2 regions of the Leptolyngbya sp. 7M genome follow, and region 1 is predicted to be linked to the other one. Evidence: riboswitches for the same ligand, from Rfam matches in the RefSeq annotation. Region 1 holds a riboswitch; the other holds the start of a gene.
What was found. A riboswitch is a leader RNA that binds a small molecule or an ion and turns the genes downstream of it on or off. The one in region 1 is predicted to bind cobalamin.
Positions count from the first base shown of each region.

Region 2: linked by a shared signal. The riboswitch ahead of JVX88_RS15920 (sensor histidine kinase) and the one ahead of JVX88_RS02465 (TonB-dependent receptor plug domain-containing protein) in region 1 are both predicted to bind cobalamin.

Region 1 is NZ_CP070897.1:498,152-506,310, forward strand. Features, by position in the region: gene JVX88_RS02415 (sugar ABC transporter permease) at 1-111, shown strand, start outside; gene JVX88_RS02420 (substrate-binding domain-containing protein) at 142-1,224, shown strand; gene JVX88_RS02425 (DUF3455 domain-containing protein) at 1,273-1,485, opposite strand; gene JVX88_RS02430 (hypothetical protein) at 1,541-1,714, opposite strand; gene JVX88_RS02435 (hypothetical protein) at 1,807-2,391, opposite strand; gene JVX88_RS02440 (hypothetical protein) at 2,388-2,654, opposite strand; gene JVX88_RS02445 (hypothetical protein) at 2,684-2,959, opposite strand; gene JVX88_RS40390 (transcriptional regulator) at 3,212-3,394, shown strand; gene JVX88_RS40395 (hypothetical protein) at 3,436-3,558, shown strand; gene JVX88_RS02460 (amidohydrolase family protein) at 3,785-4,687, opposite strand; gene JVX88_RS02465 (TonB-dependent receptor plug domain-containing protein) at 4,741-5,391, opposite strand; cobalamin riboswitch at 5,423-5,552, opposite strand; gene JVX88_RS02470 (ABC transporter ATP-binding protein) at 5,516-6,286, opposite strand; gene JVX88_RS02475 (FecCD family ABC transporter permease) at 6,292-7,239, opposite strand; gene JVX88_RS02480 (ABC transporter substrate-binding protein) at 7,271-8,155, opposite strand.
Region 2 is NZ_CP070897.1:3,206,768-3,214,926, forward strand. Features, by position in the region: gene JVX88_RS15890 (hypothetical protein) at 1-261, shown strand, start outside; gene JVX88_RS15895 (DUF4190 domain-containing protein) at 273-794, shown strand; gene JVX88_RS15900 (FHA domain-containing serine/threonine-protein kinase) at 843-2,156, shown strand; gene JVX88_RS44130 (GTP-binding protein) at 2,130-3,719, opposite strand; gene JVX88_RS15910 (CobW family GTP-binding protein) at 3,735-4,781, opposite strand; gene JVX88_RS15915 (SufE family protein) at 4,791-5,240, opposite strand; cobalamin riboswitch at 5,449-5,594, shown strand; gene JVX88_RS15920 (sensor histidine kinase) at 5,846-6,808, shown strand; gene hpsP (hormogonium polysaccharide biosynthesis glycosyltransferase HpsP) at 6,805-8,010, opposite strand.

The DNA of each region.
Region 1 (8,159 bases):
CTTGATAACGGGATGAGTTCGATAAACCTCGAGAACTATCTTCAGGACATTATTAAAGGCGTGATCTTGGTAACTGCCGTCGGGCTTGATATGCTCGGAAAGAAGGCTTGATAAAAATCCCCTAGTTTGGAGCAATTTAGAATGATCAAAACAAGATCGCTTGTTGTATTTATCGTCGCAATTTTGATAGCTGGCTGCGTGAGCGCGCCTGAACCCAGTGGTGTGAATTCCCACAACACTTCAGTGCCTGCCGACGGTAAAGTCAAGATAGGTTTTGCGATGGCAACACTCGAAGAGGAACGTTGGGTCCGTGACAAGGAAGCGTTTGAGGCTCATTGCAAAAAGATGAATGTCGAGTGTGTCGTTACGGTAGCCAACAAGAGCGCGGAAAAGCAGGCAAACGACGTTGACGTGATGCTTACACAGGGCGTAAATGTGCTTGTTATTGCTCCGCATGACGCGACTCAGGCTGCTCTCATGGTTGATAAGGCAAAAGCGAAAGGCGTACCAGTGATCAGCTATGATCGCCTGATAAATTCGGACAAGATTGATCTTTACATTTCGCATCAAGTCCCGGTTATAGGGCAAAAAATGGCTGAGTATGCGCTTGCAAAGGTTCCGAAAGGAAATTATCTGATGGTCTATGGCGATAACAAGGATAATAATTCGCACATAATGAAAAAGGCACAGCTTGCCGTGCTTCAGCCAGCGATAGATCGCGGCGATATCAAGATCGTAGGTGACCAGCACGCCACCGACTGGAAAGCCGAAGAAGCGCTGAAGATAGTTCAAAATGCCCTCACCCAAAACAGTAACAATATACAAGCGATCATCGCTTCAAATGACGGAACCGCGAGCGGTGCTATCGCTGCTCTGAGCAATAAGGGGCTTGCAGGAAAGGTTTTGGTTACCGGACAGGATGCACAGCTCTCTGCTTTACAAAGCATCGCCGAAGGAAAACAGACGATGACCGTGTATAAACCCATAATTCCACTGGCAAATGGAGCTGTTGAGGCGGCCATAAAACTTGCAAAGAAGGAGCAATTAACTGGTACCGAAATGTTCACGAACGACGCGATCGGGAAACAGGTGCCTGCAATACTGCTAGAAGTACAGGTGGTTGACAAGGATAATCTTATGACAACCGTTATCAAGGACGGCTACGCTAAATATGAGGACGTTTACAAGAACGTCCCCGAAGCCGACCGACCGCCGCAAAAATGATGATTAAAACCCACGTTTTCCAGATCATCATCCTACCGTATTTGTAAGCTATCTGATCGGCGGCCGACCGGGGGTGTTTCGCATTCGATAAAAATAGTATTCAGCGGTGTACGGAATTCCGCGTTCTTCGCCTATCACATTTCCCGGTTCGGTCGGTGCAAGACCTCCTTCCGTATAAAACCTTTGAATGTGGCTAACGTTAGCAAAGATCCCCGGTCCTTCAGCTTCCGCAGTGCCAAACCATTTAATTCGTGAAGTCATTTATGGGGTTCCAGTAGAACAACTCCGTTTTCCACGCTGCTACATTCCATTTTTCTTACGGTGAGGAGACCTTAACCGGAACCAGGATCGTGTGATAAAGAATGAAGACCTGGTCAGAATAGGCAGGTTTTACAAAACGTCCATCGACGCCGACAGTGAATTCAAGTTCACGGATCTGCTGTCCAAGATGATATATCTTGACCGTATAGACTCCCGGATTCTTGTCCACGTAGAAGGCATTGGGAAAGTTACCTCGATTGAATGTCCCGTTGTTGTCAAAAAGAAGGGTCTTCCATTGGAACTGCCAACGCTTTTATCTGTTCAATGGCTCAAAAGATGCGGCCTTATCGGTTGCCCGTTCATCATAATCGGAAGCTCCGCCGCCGTCCTTTGTCGAAGCGATCTGTTGGCCTTTGAAGAAAACACGTCCTTCAAGATCAGACTCATTTGGGTACCTTTTATCCAAACGCTCATTAACGGCGGCATTCCGCCAACCTCGTCCAGCGAATGGTGAAAACCGATCATTCCATAAGACATTAGCCAATCATGGCCCAGAAAGAACTCAAAATTGTTCTTATCCTGACCGCCATTCGCAGTACTGAATTTCCCGACCTTGAACTTGCCCTCATACAGAAGCTCTTTCGTATCGTCGTTAGTTATTTTGAATGAAAACACGCCAGTTGCGTCGGTAGATTTTGTATCAAGCGTCTCTCCCCACGGACTCGGACTTTCATATACAACCGTCCTATCTGCATTACGACCTTTTGCCTCAAGCTTCTCGCTATACCAAGGCGTCCCGTTCGGATTAAAGTACGCCACAGAATAATTGAGTGGCTTTTCTTCATTGTAAAAACTCTTGAATTTGGTCAAAGGTGCCCAGCTTGAATAATTTCTTTGGCCCTTCATTTTCCAATATTGATCATGGGTTTTTGCCTGAACATAAACTGAGCTTCGAATGAACTTCGGTGTTGCGGTTGGCCGCATCGGGTTGAATTGTTCTCTGTGCCTTTATCCTTTGGTGTGGTATCAGACAGTCCTCGTCCTTGATCACTCGTCGGCTTTCCGATCTTGGGCAAGTTCGGGACGTTCATCTTGATTTGGCCAAATACCGTCTGGCTGACGGTGAAATGGACCATTGAAATTAGAGTTATAAGTATTAATTTTTGCATTTTTCGTTACTCCTTGGTTTCCTCGCTCTCTAGACCTGGCAAGCTCCAGGTTTCCAAAATGATCTTTTAACTCCAATAATTCTGTGGAAGTTAGACCAGCCACGGTGCCAATCCGGTTCAAGTTTGATCACACCGTAAATGTGATCCATGTCGCTATTATCAAAAGCCCGCAGCTTCGCGAAACTTTCGGGCAGCGTTATCGTCATAACCCTTCCCCTCGTATTTTTTATTACCCTGCCTTCATACTTCGCTGGTTCAATGGTCCCGTCGATCGCGAGGACCCCAATTTTATCTATCTTCGGCATATGAAACTTCTCTCCCATTTCAGCGACAATTTACGTCCTTCAATATTGAACTTCGCATTCCTTCACCGACCTTAAGTTCGGATCGGAAGAATTGCCACGGCCGGCCTGAGGAGCTATGGCAAAAGAATTGACAAGTCGTCCGGCCAAGTCAGAAGACGTTAAATTCGTGGAACTTGCGCGGAGTTGCGGTTAGAATGCGGTTATAGATTGATTAGAAATTTGTTAGAGAAGCGTAAGTGATTGTAGGAGAATATGTTATATAGGTTCGGCGAATTTCTTCTCTGCCCAGAAGAGAAGGTTTTATGGCACGGCAAGAGGCACATCCAGCTCACACCGAAGATGTATGAGTTATTGTTGGCATTCCTTGAAAAGCCCGGAAAGATCCTTGAGAAAGAATATCTTCTTCGCACTGTTTGGCCGAATAGCTTTGTATAGGATGGCAATATCTCTTTAACGTCAGACAGTTGAGAAAAGTCTTGAATGACAGTGCGCAAGCCCCAACGTACATTGAGACGCTGCCCAGGCGTGGCTATCGCTTCATCGCAGACGTCAAACGGGTGATCGAAGAAGTAGATACTAAAAATTATATCAATGTTTAGATGAACCTCAACTGAGGGTTCTATTAGATCTCAGCGATGATGAAGTGAACGAGGTCTCCGGTATATCCGTTTCACCTAGCGGAAACAGTATATCGATAGTGTTGGGATCTTGGAGACACGATGCGATCTTGTTAAGCGGGATCAGATAGGTTGATACGGAAATGAAAAAGGCCGCCAATGGAGCGATCGATAGGCGGCCTTATTAGATCAGCAGTTAATAAGCTCTCTATTTCCGATCTTTGAAACTTTCAAACAGTTCAGTATGTCGGCTTGTGAGTGGGATCATGCGGCCATTGATGAACATATGTTTGATATTCGTGCGGGGATCGAGAATATCACCGTCCGTAACGACGATATTTGCCATCTTCCCGACCTCGATCGAACCCACTTTATCAGCGATCCCAAGTATTTGGGCAGGATAGATGGTTACTGATTTTAGCGCCTCTTCACGCGGGAGGCCGTAAGCACCCGCAAGACCGGCGTGATAGGGAAGGTCTCTTGCTTCCGCGCCGATATCGCCTGTCGAAATAGCAAATTGAACGCCGGCCGAGTGCAGCTTTGCCGGCCCCGCAAAAAGATAGTCGTATTCATCATCATCGCGGACCGGGAGGCTGTAAATATGCGTAAAAATGACCGGCACATTAGCCGACTTAAGCTCGTTTGCGACCTTGAAGGCTTCCTGACCACCGACAAGAATGCCCTTAACCTTCATATCCGCGATAAATCTCAGGACCGCACGGATATCACGTTCACGTTCGGCCGTAAATACTATCGGCTTCTCACCGCGGACGTAAGGAACCATTGCCTCTAGTGCAAGATCGGTTTTCGGCATCGGAATGGATTTGTCCTTTGCATAGGCGTCCATTGCCCGTCCGTAGTTCAATGCATCAGCAAACTGCTTTTTAAGTGTTTCGACAGCAGTATCACGGCGGCGTATCGCCTCATTTAGATCGACCTGCGGCCCGCCAAATCCGCCGAAACCGCCACCAAATCCGCCGCCTTGTGCGACTCGTGGGAAATTAATGACCAAAGCTGCTTCGCGAACAATAGCCATCTCACCTTGTGTTGAACCATTAAGGTTGATGATCGTTCCTTGACCAGCGATAACACCACCGCGCGGCGCAGACATAACAGTAGTTATGCCATTTACACGTGTTACGTTTATGTGCGAGGAGTGAGGATTTACTGCAAGAAAAGCTTTCGCATTGGCATTGTTTGGTGCGATCTCGGCAATGTCAACGGTCGCACATTTGTTCCATAGGTTGTCTCTCCGCGAAAACGGCCAAGCCCGAGCCCGCCAATCGCACCGGCGATCTGTCCGTGCCAACCTGTTCGCGGATCGGGCGTAACAAAATTAACTGTGCCCCCGATAGAATTTGTTCCATAAATCGACGACCCCGAACCTCTTAACACCTCGACGCGTGAAACGCTGGTCAGGGTGATATCGCTCAGGAATGGTGATGCGTCTCCTGTGATCGCGGCCGAATCGCGAAGCCGCACGCCGTCGATCAAGATCGCGGTGTCCTGATTGCGCAGCCCGCGTGTCTTTACTGAAGCGGTCCGGCCAAATCCGCCCAATTGCTGCACGCGAAAACCTGGCATCAGGCGCAGCGAATCAACAAGTGTAATGTCTGCCCGCTCACGCAGCTGCTGTCCGCTAATCGTATTAACGGTCTTTGAGACCTCGTCGATCGGCTGCGGCAGATCCGCCGAAACTGTAACAGTTTCCCTAATGGTCTCCGGAGTTGGTGAAGGTGTTGGGGCCGGGTCGGCCTGTGCTGAAACGCCGCTAGCAAGAAGCAGCGCAAAGATGAATGTAAAAGTGATCTTCATATTGTCCTCTTCTGCCCACACGCAGAATGGTTCCGTGCCAAGACAAACGAGCAAAGTTCCCGACTTTAACGGTTGCGTGGGCAGCGCCGGATTTGCACCGGTCTTCCTTTGTGTCGAATGCCGATCAAAATACGTTCGTTACCCGAACGTTCCCGCTTGCCGGATTTATATCCAGCAATGTGTTTACACCAAAAACTTCCCTAATGTTCGGTCCTGTCAATACATCCGTTGCCGCTCCGGCGACATAGATAGTCCCTTGTTTCAACAGCAGTAGCTTATTGGCGAATTCCGCAGCCAGATTCAAGTCATGTGTGATGACGACTGCTGAATAGTCTTCGGAATCACACCTTTCGCGAACTAGCCGAAACATCATTGCCTGATGCCGCAGGTCGAGATTAGCCGTCGGTTCATCGAGCAACAGTATCTTTGCATCGGTCGCTATAGCACGCGCCAAAACCACACGCTGCCGCTCACCGCCTGAAAGTTCATTCATCAGCCGCGAACCGAAATCCGCAAGATCGCATTCGGATAGGGCTCTCTTTGCCGATTCAATATCGTCTTCCGATTCCCAACCGAATGCCGAGCCGCTCGCGAACCTGCCAGACAAAACGAACTCGAGGACCGTTACCGGAAACTTGGTCTCGTTCTCCTGCGCAACCACCGCGATCCGCTTTGCTATCTCGCGCCGCGAATATGTTCCAAGCGGCTTTTCGTCAAGCAAGATATCGCCCTCGGCCACAGGAAGTATTCCGTTTAGGGCTTTGATCAGCGTGGTTTTTCCCGCACCGTTCGGCCCAAGCAGCGCGATCATTTCACCTTCGCGCATATCAAAAGAAATATTGCTCAGCACATCGCACGGGCCGTATCGTATTGTGATGTCCTTGACTGAAAGCATACGTATTAACGGCGCAGTAAATAAATGAACAACGGTGCTCCTATCAACGCAGTTATTGCACCGACGGGCAATTCTCTAGGAGCGATCGCCGTCCGCGCAACGGTATCCGCCAAAACCACGAATATCGCTCCAGAAATCGCAGACATCGGAACGACCAGCCGATTATCGCTGCCGACCGCAAGCCGCACGAGATGAGGAACTATCAATCCGACATATCCGACCGAGCCGCTCGCTGCGACTGCGGTCCCGACCAAGACGCTTGCCACCGTGAATATGGTGATGCGAACTCGGCCAACCTCCACCCCAAAATCAAATGCGTCGCGTTCGCCGATCATCATTAGGTTAAGAGCACGAGCCTGAGTTGAAAGTACAACCGTTCCAACGGTAGCCGCCGCAAGCGTCATATAGAATCCATCGTAGGTCGCCTGCGACAGATCACCGAGCAGCCAGAATGTGTAACCTCGCAGGCGAGCCGCATCAAGCAAACTTGTCAGCAAAACGATGATCGACGAGAGAAAAGTTGTAACGATCACGCCAGACAAGACCAAGCGCTCCACGTTCATTCCCGCGCGGCTTTTTGCCATCTGATAGACGGCAAAGGTCGCAATTATCGCACCGGCAAAGGCGAGTAACGGACGAGCCCAAGCAAGCCCATCCAGAAAAACAAATGCCAGCAATGTCCCCAATGCCGCTCCGTTCGAAACGCCAAGGAGATAGGGCTCGGCCAACGGATTCCTTAGCAAAGCCTGCAGTGAGGCTCCCGCAATCGCCAAACTTGCTCCGACACACGCCCCCAGCAATACGCGGGGCAGCCGAATATCGAATAAGATCGCTCGCCCCTGCTCCGTCATTTCAAATACCGAGACACGCTCGCTTCCAAGCAGAATGGCTGAAACCAACGTCACCACCAACGCCGCGATCAAACCAAACCAAAATGTTTCTTTTTTCTTCAAAAGCTGGCTGCCCGAAGCTTTTCGTAAATTTCTACTTATTCAAAAACCCGGCGATCTGTTCGAGCGCATCGGCCAAACGCGGGCCCGGCCGTGACAGGATGTCTGCGTTGACGCGAATTATTCTTCCATTCTTTACGGCCTTTGAATTGCTGAAAACAGTATTCGGCTCGCGGTTATCGTCGCTGTCCGACAGAACTATCACATCAGGATCCATTGCTAACGCTGTTTCCTTGCTGATCTTTGGATACCCGCCAGTGATATCCTTCGTCAGCGAAATGCCGCCGGCGAGCTCGACTAGCTCTGTCATGAACGAATCACTGCCGATGGTGAACAAAGGCTCGTTCGATATCTGAAGGAACACCTTTGGCCGCTCGGCTTGTTTGACCGTGCTTTCTACATTCTTTTGGCGCTGTTCGAAATCCTTGGCGGCTTTTTCCGCTGGCTCATTCGTCCAGAACATCTTCCCAAGGCGTCGCAGACGGTCCGGAACGTCGTCGATCTTCTTTACATCCAGGACGTAAACCGCGATCTTTTGTTCGGTTAGCAACGTTGTAAAAGCCTCAAGCTGTGAGGCGGTTGAAACAAAGACCACCTGCGGCCTTAGGGCAACTATGGATTCGATATTGGGCGTTAGCGTATCGCCGACCTTTTGGATGTTTACGGTTTCTGCCGGATAGTTGCAATAGCTCGTCACACCGATCAGACGATCACCTGCTCCGGCAGCAAAAAGCATTTCTGTAATGCTCGGAGCAAGCGAAACGACCCGGTTCATCGGAACCGGCACCTTCACCTCACGGCCAAGATCGTCGGTAAATGTTCCCGTGACCGGCCCGTCGGGTACAGCGCGTCGGGTTTCACAGCCAACAAGTAGGACACCGCACACTACAAGAGCCATTACTAACGGGCCATTTTTCAAAGAC
Region 2 (8,159 bases), 2.7 Mb from region 1:
AGGAAACGCTATCGTGTCGTTCGGCATGAACCTAACAAAGAGCATAACGTGGTTGCATGGACTGATTCGAGCGCGATAAATGGCGGCTCGGAGGCGAATAAACTCGAGGTGCGGCACAAGAACGATATCAACGAGATATATGTGAATGATACTTTGCTTACGTCGATCCGCAATGTTTACGGACACAAAGGCGGTGTCGCGGGATTGTATGCGGCAGATGGTATCAGGATCGGGTTCAAAGATCTGGAGATCGTGAAGTAAGTCCGCCCGATATGAAGACTTGTCCTAAATGCGGTCAGTCCTACACCGATGCAAATATAAATTTTTGCTTGAATGACGGCGAGCTCTTGTCGCGTCTAAGCGAGTCCTCGGATCTCTTTAATGAGCCGCCAACCATTTTCGCTGACGATTCCCCGCCTACCGTCATAATGGGATCAGCTCGCGAAACGCGTGACAATTGGCAGCCTGCTGCGCCCATCGTACCTTATCAAGAAAACCAAACCTATCGCCCACCGATCGATAGGGTTGCGATCCCGGGTTTTCCTCAAGCTCGTAATCACACCTTGCCAACAATTTCGATGATCCTGGCAATTTCTTCGATCCTGCTTGTGTGTTGCGCTGGAGGAATATGGCTTGGTGTTCCAGCGGCGATCATCGGATTTATTGGAATGAGAAACGCTGATGATAAGCCACAACTATATGGCGGACGGGGAATGGCTCTCGGCGGCATGATTATTGGGATCATCACGTTTTTCCTATCCTTGGTCTTTCTTTTGTTCGGTTCTATTTCCTGATATATGGACAAGTAGCGTAGCCGACGTAAATCTTCTATACTCAAACCGATGCGTGTAACGTTGCTTGTTGTCGCGGGACCACAAACGGGACGCCAATTTACATTTGACCAACACGACACGTTCATGATCGGCCGGAGCGAGGACGCACATTTCTGTCTTCCGCATGACCGATTTTTTTCGCGCCATCACTGCATTCTTGAGATCGCGCCACCTCAGTGCTTTCTTCGTGATCTAGGTTCGACGAACGGAACTTTCGTAAATGGCATTCGCGTGGAGACCGCGCACTTGAAACACGGCGATCGACTTCAGGGGGGAGAAACTGTCCTGGAAGTTCGAGTTGAGAGTGATATGGCAAATGCCGGATCGTCCGGTATTCCGTCGATCGAAAAGACGGAGCCTTCGATAATCACGGTTGCCTGTCTCAATTGCGGTGTCCCGTCAAAGGCGGAAGCATCACGACCGGACGCAAAGCTAACATATGTTTGCGATGATTGCAGAGAAAAACTACGGAAGAATCCACAGCCGATACCGAATTATCAAATGATCCGGGTTCTGGGGCAAGGCGGTATGGGTAGTGTGATGTTGGCACGCGCCGTTAGCGATGGCCGTGCGGTCGCAATAAAAACTCTTTTGCCGGAAGTCGCGGTTAGCGATCAATCCTTAAAGCGTTTTATGCGCGAGATCGAGGTGGCTGCGTCTCTCCAACATCCGAATATTGTCAGCTATATTGAACACGGAACACACAACGGTATTGTTTACCTTGTAACGGAGTATATCAGCGGGATGGATGCCGGGAGATTAGCGAAGAAGCGCGGAGGAAGACTAAATTACCAAGAGGTTGTTAAGATAATAGAGCAGACACTTGCTGCTCTTGAGTTCGCACATACGAAGGGATTCGTCCATAGAGATATAAAGGAACAGAACATACTAGTTGACGGCAACTTTCCTAAATACGTGGCCAAGCTGACTGATTTTGGTCTATCAAAGAGCTATAAGCAAAGCGGTTTAAGCGGAGTTACTATGGTCGGTGATGTCGCTGGAACGATCGCTTATATGCCTCCCGAGCAGGTCCGCGATTTTAAGGAGGTCAGACCGCCTTCTGATATTTATGCGGTCGGTATGACCGCTTATAGTCTGCTCACCGGTGCACATGCGCTGGATATCGGACCGAAAGCCGGAATATCTGAAACTGTAAAAGCCATTTTCGAGAAACCGATAGTCCCGATCAGCCGACGGGTTCCGGACGTCCCGCTCCGTATTGCGGCGGTTTTTGAAACTGCTTTGGCAAAACAGGTCGATCTTCGTTGGCGAACCGCGGGCGAAATGCGTGAGGCATTACTCAGAGCCGCTTCCAGTGTTTGACCCGTATCTGTCTAGTTGGCCTGCTGCAGTCAATACACCTAACAAAACCCATAGATGTCGGGCATTTTCGAAAGATCCGATAAATCCCTGTGCCAGAAATGCTCCGATAAATACTGCTGCTAAGGGAGAAAAGGGATTCTTATCGCGGATAAGTCTTACACTTTTAGATGCAAAGTGAACGGTGAGCCAAATAATTGCGATAAGTCCAAGGAGACCCGCCTGAGCTGCAACATTTAGCCAGGTGTTATGAGCATCGGTTAATATAGCTCCTCGTCCCGAAGCCGATTGATAGTAAACACTTGCTACCCCTAGCCCAAGCCCCTTTCCTGTGAAAGGATATTCAAGAAAAGTTCTAAAGGAATCGTACCAGGTCAGCGCTCTTGGTCCGAGAGAATAAAACGTGCGTGATCCATCTGAATTGACTATCGCTGAACTTATGTCCCAAGGTGGATAGGCGGAAATTAATACAGACGAGATAGCTATAAAAAGGCCGAGGTAAACGAATATCAAACTTGATCGCGGGAGCGAATTTGGTATTTTCGTGCAGTAAAGAAGTACACATAAAGAAAGAATAAATCCGCCCAAACCTGGTGTGAGTGTGAAAATGGCCGCTAAGTTGATCAGCAATACGGCCAAGATCAAATATGGCGAACGAGGGTTCGCTCGAAACAATATAAACGCCATCCCCAAAGCAACAGTCAGGTAATTGCAAAGCATTGCCGGGTAGAGGAATGTGGATTGGATCCGTGGATAATTTCCTGACGGAAGGGAGCCTATGCAATAACCCTGAGGGTGATGGGCGTGATCGTGATGGTCATCATGAGCGTGGTGATCATGGTCATGATGATGCGCTTCGTGTGAGTGATCCTGCTGGGTTTGTTCAATCTCTTCCTGCACGAGATTGGCATAGGCTTCTGGGTTGTTATAGCCCACATCTAAAAGCAGTGGCAGCGGTACTTTTCCATGCTGACTGTGCAGGATTCTGGCACCTTCTTTGACCGTATGAATATAAGCTTCCAGGTTTTGGATCTGGTCTGGATCTGCCAAATCAGTCTTATTCAAAATCGTGACATCCCCATAGGCAATCTGCTTGAATGCCGCTTCGCTGTCGAAATGATCGGGGGTAAAAGTCTCAGAATCGACGACGGTGACGATCGAATCTAACCGGGTCAGGTCGCGCAATTCTGTACCCAAGAAGGTCAAAATAATCGGCAGTGGATCGGCAACACCCGTCGTTTCGATCACCATGTAATCGACCTGATCGTCCCGCTCCAGCACGTTATAAACCGCATCCACCAGTCCATCATTAATCGTGCAACAGATGCAGCCATTACTGAGTTCCACCATGTCTTCATCCATCGCCACCAGTAATTGGCTATCAATGTTAATGTCACCAAACTCATTCACCAAGATCGCAACCTTTAGATCCTGACGATTGTTCAAAATGTGGTTGAGTAACGTGGTTTTACCACTGCCGAGAAATCCCGTGATAATCGTGACAGGCATTCCTCGTTTGGGAATGTCCAGGGTGCTGGGAGTGGGAAGAGTTGTTGTGTTGGTCATATCCAATTCCTCAAATTAAATCGCAATACATTCAATCAACTGTGCTTTGATTAATTCAGCATTTAAGTTTCGCCCGATGAATACTAACTGATTATGCTTGGGTAACTGCGATCGATTCTCTTTCAGAGACATTGCATGAACGCTTTTCATGTCGCATCGTTTACCACTCAGTTGCAAAACATAGCGTAGTTGGCTGCCCTGAAACCAGACAATTCCCTTGGCGCGGTAAACATCAGGAGATAGATGATGCAGGAAGTTTTGAAATTTGGGTAAGTCGAAGGGACACTGGCGCAGTTGCTCTGGAAGCGATTCGCTTTCAAATGACACCGCTACAAACCCATCATTTTCTAAATGATGAGAATGTCTATGGTCATGATGCTCATGAGTTGGCTGGGATGAGTTGATGTAGGTACTGGCATCATTAAATCCAATATCCAAAATTAACGGCAGTGGCACCTCCCCATATTGGGTCGAGATGATTCGAGCGCCTGGCTTAATCGAGCGAATATAATCTTCCAACCCATCCACGATTTGAGGAGAAACCAGATCGGTCTTATTTAAGAGAATGATGTCCCCAAAGATGAGTTGGTTGAGTGCGGCTTCACTGTCATAATGACTGGGTGTAAAGGACTCAGCATCGATGACCGTCAGTACTGAATCCAGTCGCGTGACATCTCGCAATTCTGTACTGATAAAGCTCAACATGATCGGCAAAGGATCAGCAATTCCGGTGGTTTCAACCACAATGTAATCAACTGAGTCATGGCGATCGACCATTTCATACACAGTATCAACCAGGCTTTGATTGATGGTGCAACAAATACAGCCATTGCCCAGTTGCACCATGTTTTCATCTACAGAAACTAGCAGTTGTGAATCGATATCAATGTCACCAAACTCATTCACAATTACAGCAATCTTTAACTCATGGCGATTGTTCAGAATATGATTGAGCAGCGTGGTTTTGCCGCTGCCCAAAAAGCCTGTGATGATGGTAACGGGCATGACACGCTGAGGGACATTCACCGATTCTGGATAAACTTGCATGACTGGGTTGGACATAATGACTCCTTAAGTTTGCAAGTAAGTCTCAGCCAGATGATAGACCAGTGCTTTCCGTTGCATGGTTTGAAAAATATTGTAAAAACCATTGGCACGAGAAGGAGTCAGGCTGATATCCAGCCCAGTTCGCTGAATGAAATCGGGCTTTAACTGGATGATTTCTGCGGGAGCTAACCCGTTCAATCCTTCAACCAACAGCCCCACTAATCCCTTGGTTAGTTGAGCGTCGGAATCGCCCTGAAAGATCACCTTGCCCTGCTCCAAACTGGCAGTTACATACACTTGAGACACACAACCAGGAACTTTATGTTCTGCCACCTTTTGCTCATCGGGAAATGGCGGCAGGCGCTTGGCAAAGCAAAGCAAGTACTCATAGCGCCGCTTCGGTTCCGTAATCTGTTGGAACCGCTGGACAATTCGCTCAAGGGAGGCAGGCAAGGGTTGGGAGACAGGCGGCATACTGTTCTAGCAGCAAGCTATCCATAAAAATGATAATCATTCTCATTATATAGGAAGTGGGTGAAAAACTGAAGCAATTCTTCGCAAGCGATACCACCCCTGCGGTTGATCTACTTCCTGTATGGTACTGAGGCACACTGCTATGAGCAGTTCGCTGATTTAACTAAACCTGAAATTCAGAATGTGTCATAACACCCTGATTGTGTTATGGTTTAGTTACTCATTCGGTTCTGGTGGGGAGCAGCCATCAGACGCAAGGGGGAAAGTGCAGTGCGAATCTGCCGCTGTCCCGCAGCTGTGAGGAGAGACGCAACTCTCTGAGTCAGAATGCCCGCCGAGTTGTCAACCCGTTACATAAACATCTGCGAGGTACGGATGATGAAAACTTCAAGTTTTTGCAATTGGCTTTCTGCCAGAATTTTAAGGTTGTAGCGTTCTGAGTTGAACGAGAGGATAACATCTGGCGAGGCTATCTGAGTAGAGATAGCCTGTCGTTGTGCTGGTATTTGTGGCTAGCGTCCTCAAGATGTTTGGTTATGGACTGTTTCCAATCTGGGGACAGCTAATCTTTCATGTTTATCTACAGAATTTAGAACGCTACAGCTATGACTATTCAAACTGCAACGCTGGGGTATCCCCGCATTGGTAGAAATCGTGAGGTTAAAAAGGCATTAGAAGCCTTTTGGAGCAGTAAATCTGATGCCGAAAGCTTGCTGCAAACGGTTCGAGACGTTGAATTTGCGAACTGGAAAACACAACTCGAAGCCGGGATTGATCGCATTGGTATTGGAGATACCACCCTCTACGATCATGTGTTGGATTGGACAGTTCGGCTTGGCTTAATCCCAGAGCGCTTTCAATCTCTCACTGGACTCGATCAAAAGCTAGAAGACATGAATGAATTACAGGATGTTTTTCTACATGCGATTGCCCATGATTTACGGACAACGATTATGGGAACGCTGATGGTTTTGAAAAATTTCCAGCAACATCCAGGTGATGAAATTTCGATTCCTCGCTCCTTGCTAGAGCGAATGACCCAATCGGGCGAAACCCAGCTCTGTAAGTTGAATGCCCTGCTCGAAGCTTACACCAATCGTACCGAAGGAGTAGTACTCCAGCCAGAGCCGATGCAAGTACAGGAACTGCTGCAAACGGTCGCGACCGACCTCAAACCGTTACTGGAGCGCAACCAAGCCACGCTAGAGCTGGCACTAGACAAGTTGCCTCCAGTGATGGCAGATGGGGAACAGCTTAGACGAGTGTTCCAGCAACTCTTGCTCAATGCGGTGAAGCACAATCTGCCTGGAGTGCACATTACAGTTGAGGTCAAACCAGAACCGCAGTGGTTGCGTTTTATTGTGGCAGACAATGGCAAAGGGATTAGTCAGTCGCAGCGAGAACGGCTGTTTGATCTCAAACTGGGCGCAGGACCAGATCGGCAGTTGACGGGTATCGGCGTTGGTCTCTGCCTCTGTCAACAAATCATCACGGCTCATGGCGGCAAGATTGGTGTAGAAAGCGAAGTGGGCCACGGCTCGCGCTTTTGGTTCACCCTGCCACGCTAGCGGGCGCACTGGGAACGATCCAAAACAGATTTGTAAACTTGAATCATCTGTTGTCCGATCGCCTGCCAGCTATAATGCGTCAGGGCGTGGGTTTGGGCGTTGGCTCCCCGCTCGATCCGACTAGCTGGATCAGCGAGAGCAAATCTCAACTGCTGGATTAAGAAATCAACCTCACAGGTACAGATCCAGCCCGCTTCAGCTTGCGCAATCTCCTGCCAAATATGAACCTGATCGGAAACAATCACAGGCACTCCTGCGGCCATTGCCTCTGCTACTGCAATGCCAAAATTTTCGTAATAGGACGGCAACACAAACAAATCGGCTGCCTGCAAGAGCTGGGCCTTAGCAGCTCCAGTCACAAAGCCAGTCATGGTAGTACAGTGTGCTAAAGGCGAAGCCTGAATCTGGGCACGAATCTGATTCTCATAGTTTGGATCCTGTGGATTGGCCCCTGCTAATACGAAATGAAACTCCACTCCTTCTGCCAATAGCTGCACCAATGCTGGTAGCAACAGATCTAACCCCTTCTTTGGATCAATGCGCGACATGAACAAAACTAGTGGCTGATCTAGGGGCAGACCCAACTGTGAGCGGATCTGGTTCTTCTGGATAGGTTCGGCTATATTTGGCAGCTCGACGCCCAAAGGCAGCACAACGTCACGGGTTACGGTGCCGAACCGTTCAGATACCTTTGCTTCCTGATCGCTAGTAAAATGCACTGCTGCTGCTCCTGCTAGATTGGGGCGTTCTATCAGAGCTGCATAAAGTCGTTTGAGCTGTTTTTTCTTTTGTAAGTCGGCTGGATCAAGGGTGCCTAAGGGCCGCAGAATATAAGGCAATTTCTTCCAACGAGCGATTGCCGCTGCTGCACTACTAACTGGTGAGAATAAGGCATGAATATGAGCGATATCATATTCGTGAGCATGGTTAGCAAGCCAGTTTAGTAAAAGCGGCGAAAACTTATAGCGACGAAATGGTGAACAGCGAAAATAACGAATCCGATACCCATCTTGGAGTACCGCTCGATCGAGCGGCACATTGAGTGGAGCCTGGCCCGTATCGCCGTTGGCATCAGTGGTCAGAATAGTCACATCAATGGCTTGTGCTGCCAGACTTTTTGATAGCCCCAATACCATTTGGCTGGGGCCACCGTAGACCAAAGATAGGGATGGAACAATTTGCAGAACTCGCAATGATTTCATAGATAAAGTTAAAGCAATAAAGGCAGGATAAGGTCACGATAAAGTCACGATAAAGTCACGAGAAACATTTCAAGGGTCATGGCTTAGTCTGAATACGTGCAGCCTGAATACGTTCACTCCAAATATGTAAGGTGTTACCAAGCTAACTA